2 regions of the Devosia litorisediminis genome follow, and region 1 is predicted to be linked to the other one. Evidence: predicted binding sites of a transcription regulator. Region 1 holds the regulator's gene; the other holds the start of a gene.

Region 1 (3,410 bases):
TGCTGCTGGCAGTTCTCGCCTTTATGGGGCTGATGAGCCCATGGCTGCTGCTGGGGCTGACCTTTCTGATCGGGGCTGGGACAGCGTTGTTCAATCCCTCCTGGCAGGCCTCGATGGGCGATATCGTGCCGCGCAGCGATCTGGCGGGCGCGGTAACGCTGAATGCCATGGGTTTCAATATGATGCGCAGCATCGGCCCGGCGGTGGGCGGGCTGATCGTGGCGCTGGCGGGGGCGGCGGCGGCGTTCGCACTCAATGCCGTGACCTATGTGCCGCTGATCTTCTCGTTGCTGCGCTGGAAGCCGGAGCGGCCGCCGAACCGGTTGCCGCGCGAGGATTTCGGTAGCGCCATTCTGGCAGGCATTCGTTACGTGTCGCTGTCGCCCAACTTAACCACAGTGCTGTTTCGCAGCTTTTTGTTTGGTCTGTCTGCCATCGTCGTGCTGGCGCTGCTGCCATCAGTGGCGGACGAATATGTCGGCGGCGGTGCGCTGGTCTATGGCACGCTGCTGGGCAGTTTCGGGGTAGGGGCGATTGGGGGGGCGTTCATCAATGGCCGGGTGCGCGAGCGCTATAGCAATGAGTGGATCGTGCGGTTTGCCTGTGTCGGCTTCGCGTTGAGTTGCGTGGGGCTTGGGTTCAGCCGTGATGTATTTCTCAGCCATATCGTGCTGCTGCCAGCGGGTGCCTGCTGGGTGCTGACGATGAGCCTGTTCAATGTATCGATACAGCTGTCATCGCCGCGCTGGGTGGTTGGGCGTGCCCTGTCGCTGTATCAGACGGCAACATTTGGCGGCATGGCAATGGGCAGCTGGCTGTGGGGCATCAACGCTGATGCGGTGGGGTTGGACTGGTCACTGGCGACGGCGGCGCTGGTTCTACTGGTCTGCGCGCTGGTGGGGTTCAGGCTGCCGCTGCCACAGTTTGAATCGCGCGACCTCAATCCGCTCAACACCTTTAACGAGCCGGTGCTGCGGCTGGATCTGACGCCACGCAGCGGGCCAATCATGGTGATGGTGGATTATCGTATAGCCCAAGAGGACATCCCGCAGTTTCTGGCGCTGATGACCGAGCGGCGCAAGGTGCGGTTGCGGGACGGGGCGCGGCAATGGGCGCTACTGCGTGATCTCGAGTTGCCCGATCTTTGGGTCGAGAGTTACCACGTGCCGACCTGGGTAGATTATGTGCGGCACAATCTGCGGCGCACCAAGGCGGATGCGGAGAACTTTCAAGCACTGCGGACTTTGCATCAGGGCGATGCGCCGCCGCGCGTGCACCGGATGATCGAGCGGCAGACGGTGCCACTGGATGACGAGACGCCGTTGCGGGGCACGCCGGAAGTCTAGGAATCTAGGCAACAAATCGACACCCCTCGGGTTTGACCTGAGGGGATCGTGCTTGCGGGCAAAGGGATAGTGTAGAGCCCTCGGGTCAGGCCCGAGGGCGACGCGCAGTGGCTGGCTGCCTGCTTCAAGCGACCTGGGCGAAGCGTTCGTCGAAGGCGTAGCCGGCCCCGCGCACGGTGCGGATGGGGTCGGTTTCGCGGCCACGATTGATGGCGCGGCGGAGGCGGCCGATATGGACGTCCACGGTGCGTTCATCGACATAGACGTCGTTGCCCCAGACGCCGTCGAGCAATTGCTCGCGTGAATAGACCCGGCCGGGATGGCGCATCAGATATTCAAGCAGGCGGTATTCGGTGGGCCCCAGATGCACGTCGCGCGCGGCGCGGCGGACACGATGGGTGGTGCGGTCGAGTTCGAGATCGCCAACCTTGAGGGCGGCCGTGACCAGATTAGGGTTGGCGCGGCGCAGCAGGGCATGGATGCGGGCGACCAGTTCGGGGACCGAGAAGGGTTTGACCACGTAGTCATCGGCGCCGGTGGCCAGACCGCGGACGCGCTCTTCTTCCTCACCGCGGGCGGTGAGCATGATGATCGGGACGCGGGCGGTTTCCTCACGGGCGCGCAGGCGGCGGCACAGCTCGATGCCTGAGATTTCGGGCAGCATCCAATCGAGCAGGATCAAATCGGGCAGCTTGTCCTGAATGGCGTGGGTGGCTTCGTCACCGGTTTCAGCGGTGACGACGCGAAAGCCTTCGGCCTCAAGATTGTAGCGCAGCAGGATGGCGATATCGCCTTCGTCTTCGACTACGAGGATGGTGGCGGGCATTGCTTGCTCCGGTCGTTCTTGCACCACGCCTGGGTGCGAGTGGCTCCACCCTTCAGCCTCCCCCATCAAGGGGAGGTGCAGTGCGGTGGATATATCTGGATCAGGCCTTGATCTGGGTGCGCTGCAGTTCCTCGACATCGCTCGAGAGCTGCTTGCCGGTCTGCAGGTAATAGGCACGTTCAGCAATATTGGTGGCGTGGTCGCCGATGCGTTCCAGGCTCTTGGCGCAGAACAGCAGATGGGTGCAGGGCGTGATGTTGCGTGGATCTTCCATCATGTAGGTGAGCAGTTCGCGGAACAGCGAGGTGTACATGGCGTCCACCTCGTCATCGCGGTTGCACACCTGAATGGCGCCTTCGGCATCGCGGCTGGAGTAGGCGTCCAGCGATTCCTTGATCTGGCGCAGCACCAGTGCGGTCATGTTGCGCACGCCATTGTAGAAGGTGGGCTGCAGGTTCAGCCCCTCGATCTTGAGCGAGCGGCGGGCAAGCTGCTTGGCCATGTCGCCGACGCGTTCAAGATCGGAAGCAACGTGAATGGCCGTGATGATGGAGCGCAGATCGGACGCCATGGGCTGGCGGCGGGCGATCATGGAAACGGCCATATCGTCGATCTTGCGCTGCATGTCGTCAATGCGCTGATCGGCGATGATGGTCAGATCGGCCAGTTCGCGATCGAGCTTGAGCAGGGCCTTGGTGCCGTTTTCGATGGCGACTTCGACCTGGCCACCCATCTCGGCGATGGTCTGGGCGAGGGCGACAAGTTCGTCATTGTAGGAAGAGACGATATGTTCGGGGGCCATGGTGTTCCTCTGGACCTGTGACGTGGCGCGACCGGCCCGCAAAAACCGGACGCCAGAGCGGGTGGGGCGCCGGACTAGCCGATGCGGCCCATGATGTAGTCCTGGGTCTGTTTGTGGACCGGGTTGGTGAAGATGTCTTCGGTGACGCCTTCCTCAATCAGGTTGCCCAGGTGGAAGAAAGCCGTGCGCTGGCTGACGCGGGCGGCCTGCTGCATGGAGTGGGTGACGATCACAATGGTGTAGTTTTCACGCAATTCATCGATCAGCTCTTCGATGATGGCGGTGGCGATGGGATCAAGTGCCGAGCAGGGCTCGTCCATCAGGATCACTTCAGGGCCAACCGCAATGGCGCGGGCGATGCACAGGCGCTGCTGCTGACCACCGGACAGGCCGGTGCCTGGCTCATTGAGGCGATCCTTGACCTCTTCGAACAGGC
Region 2 (3,410 bases), on a different contig from region 1:
TAAGCCCATCACCAATGTCGCCAAGGCCAAGGTTCTGGCGCTGTTCCTGGATTCGATCACCACCGACCACATCTCGCCAGCGGGGTCGTTCAAGTCGACCACGCCAGCGGGCAAGTACCTGGAATCCCATCAGGTCGCGCCGCGTGACTTCAACTCCTATGGCGCCCGTCGCGGCAATCATGAAGTGATGATGCGCGGCACCTTTGCCAATATCCGCATCAAGAACCAGATGCTGGATGGCGTTGAAGGTGGTTACACCAAGGGCCCCGATGGCAGCCAGATGGCGATCTATGATGCGGCCATGGCCTATCAGGCCGCCGGTACGCCACTGGTGGTGTTTGCGGGCAAGGAATATGGCACGGGTTCGAGCCGTGACTGGGCCGCCAAGGGCACCAATCTACTGGGCGTTCGCGCCGTGATTGCCCAGTCGTTCGAGCGCATTCACCGCTCCAATCTGGTTGGCATGGGCGTGATTCCGCTGCAGTTCAAGGATGGTGAAAGCTGGCAGAGCCTGGGTCTTGATGGCAGCGAAACGATCGATATCGAAGGCGTGACGGAAATCGCGCCACGCGCCATGGTGACCGTCAAGATCACCAAGGCCGATGGCTCGGTGACCAGCGTGGAAACACGCTGCCGCATCGATACGGCCAATGAGCTGGAATACTACAAGAACGGTGGCATTCTGCATTACGTGCTGCGCAGCCTGGTTGCCGCATAAGCGGGCCCGGTTCTGGAATGGAGATGGCGGCCCCCGGTGGGCCGCCATTTTTTGTTTGGAGGCACCGGCCGATTTAACCGTCTCACCCTCTTTTGACTGGCGGGGAATGGCGCGGGCGGCCTACAAGTAACGCCATGAAATCTGTCAGTCGGCTTTCCGCCCTTCTGGGTGGCGTTATCCTGTGTGCCCTGGTCCAGCCGGCCAGTGCCGAAGTGCGTATGAACCCCAAGGCGGTGGTGGAGCTGTTCACCAGCCAGGGGTGCTCGTCATGCCCGCCTGCTGACGCCTTGCTGACGAGCCTGGCCGAGCAACCCGATGTGGTGGCGCTGGCCTACCATGTCGACTATTGGGACTATGTGGGCTGGAAGGACACCTTCGGGCAGGCCGAGTATTCTGACCGTCAGCGCGCCTATGCGGAAAGCTGGGGTTCCTCGCGCATCTACACACCGCAAATGGTGGTCAATGGCACCAAGGGTGTCGTCGGGTCGCGTCGCGGCGAAGTGCATGGGGCGATTGATCGAGCCAGCCTGCCGCTACCCATCACTGTCACCGAGCATGGTGACATGCTCAAGATTGCCATCCCCGCCGATATGTCGCTCAAGGATGCGGTGGTGTGGCTGGTGACCTATGTCGATCGGGCCGATGTTGATATTGAGCGCGGCAACAATGCCGGCAAATCGGTGGTCTATACCCAGGTGGTGACCGGCCGGCAGGTTCTGGGGATGTGGGAATGCGCCACGGGTGCCAATCTCAAGCTGCCCATTCCCGAAGTTCTGGCCGACAGGAGCACCGGCATTGCGGTGATCGTGCAGCAGGAGAATGATGGCCTGCCCGGCCCTATTCTGGGTGCGGCGGCCTTCGAGCGCTAGGCCAGACACCTACTTCAAACAGAAAACCCCGCCCTTGGGGGAAAGGGCGGGGTGAGTATTGGCAGGTCAAATCTATTTGGGGTGGGCTGGCGCTCAGGCTTCAAGGTTTGGGGGCTCAGTCGGCCCGGGCGCCAGCCCCTGGAGGCAATGGTTGAATGCTGATCCTTCAATCGGGCGGGTTCAGGGACAAATTGTGACCGGATTGGGGTTTTCTGCCGAACCTTGCGGGGTCTTGCATCGCGGTGCAAATGCCGCGATCATGACAATTGGTTGACAGGGAGAATTCGGACCGGTGCAGAGCCGCAGACCGAACGACAAGACTGCATCGCTCTCGCTGGTCCATTCCAGCGAGCCTGCTGCAACTGCCAATAACGGCAAGATCCCTGCCATCGTCGCGTTTGACCGCAAGGAACTGGCGTTGATCCTGTCGGTCTATGGCCGCAAGGTCGGGCAGGGTGAGTGGCGCGACTATGCCATGGACTTTCTGCGCGAACGTGCCGTGTTCTCGATCTATGCGCGCGTGTCCGAGCGCCCTCTGTTTATCGTCGAAAAAACCCCGCGCATGCGCAACAGGCAGGGTCAGTACACCGTCACCAACCAGCAAGGCCGCATTCTCAAGCGCGGGCACGATCTGGCGCTGGTGCTGCGGGTGCTGGATCCCGATCTTGTGGTCGTGGGTTGAGCGTCCGGATCCGACCGGCCGAGACCAAGGACACCCCCCAAATCAGTCGCGTTCTGATTGCGTCGATCACCCAGCTATGTGCCGCAGACCACAACAATGATGCTACCAGTCTGGCAGCGTGGACGCGCAATAAGAGTGTGCCGGGGGTCGCTGCCATGTTGAGCAATACAGAAGTCTTGCTGCGCGTCGCAGAACGGGATGGCACAGTGGTTGCCGTGGGTGCTGTCAATCGAAGTGGCGAAGTCACGCTGAACTATGTTGCGCCCGAGGCGCGCTTTGCGGGGATCAGCAAGGCCCTGCTTGCGCAGCTGGAAACCGAGCTGGTGACTTTGGGTTTTCACGAAGGTCGTCTGGAAGCCACGCAAACGGCACGGCGCTTCTACGAGAAAGCGGGTTGGCTCGCTGAGGGCCCACAGGCCACGGGCCGGGTGGTCAACGGTTTTCCGATGCGCAAACGGCTCGTGCGCTGAACCTTGCGGACAGACTCATCCGCTAAAGCGTGAGCTGCATGTGGACGATATCGAGCCAGCGGTCGAACTTGTAGCCGAGCGCTTGGTGTCGACCGATATGGCGGAAACCGAGTTTGTCATGCAGCTTGATCGAGCCGGTGCCTTCGGCTGTGATCACGGCAATCATCTGCTTGAAGCCAAAGCTGCGCGACTGCGTGATGATTTCGTTCATCAGCAAGGTGCCCAATCCCTTGCCGGTGGCATCGGGGGCGCAATAGACCGAGTTCTCGCAGGTGAAGCGATAGGCCGGGCGCGGGCGATAGACCGATGCATAGGCGTAGCCCAGCAGCTTGCCGCTGGCGTCCTGAGCCATGACCACCGGGTGCCCTGCGGCCAGCATGTGGCCGAATTTTTCACCCAGCACGTCCTCGCCCGGGGCTTCGAGGTCAAAGGTGGCCACCGAATGCTCGACATAGTGCCTGTAGATGGCGGTGATGGCGGGAACGTCGGCCCACTGAAAGGGGCGCAGGATAATCTCGGACACGGGGCGCACTCAGGCAAAAGAAAAGACCGCAGCCCTTGTAGGCTGCGGTCCGAAGTCTCGTCCAACCAAATTCCTTGATTGGTCAATCAAGGATGCTGTTGGCTATTCGCGATTGCCGAACAGGCGCAGCATCATCAGGAACAGGTTG

What was found. Region 1 encodes PhoB, which activates phosphate uptake and scavenging genes when phosphate is short. Its sites were predicted from a motif close to TGTCATNNANCTGTCAT; they were not measured.
Region 2: the regulator PhoB is predicted to act here: its motif matches at 1,847-1,863, upstream of KD146_RS16635 (DUF2794 domain-containing protein).

What each region holds. Positions count from the first base shown of each region.
Region 1 is NZ_JAGXTP010000001.1:579,591-583,000, forward strand. It holds gene KD146_RS02770 (MFS transporter) at 1-1,346, shown strand, start outside; gene phoB (phosphate regulon transcriptional regulator PhoB) at 1,471-2,172, opposite strand; gene phoU (phosphate signaling complex protein PhoU) at 2,273-2,974, opposite strand; gene pstB (phosphate ABC transporter ATP-binding protein PstB) at 3,049-3,410, opposite strand, start outside.
Region 2 is NZ_JAGXTP010000003.1:330,457-333,866, reverse strand. It holds gene acnA (aconitate hydratase AcnA) at 1-718, shown strand, start outside; gene KD146_RS16640 (DUF1223 domain-containing protein) at 853-1,587, shown strand; gene KD146_RS16635 (DUF2794 domain-containing protein) at 1,880-2,269, shown strand; gene KD146_RS16630 (GNAT family N-acetyltransferase) at 2,425-2,739, shown strand; gene KD146_RS16625 (GNAT family N-acetyltransferase) at 2,762-3,262, opposite strand; gene KD146_RS16620 (Bax inhibitor-1/YccA family protein) at 3,365-3,410, opposite strand, start outside.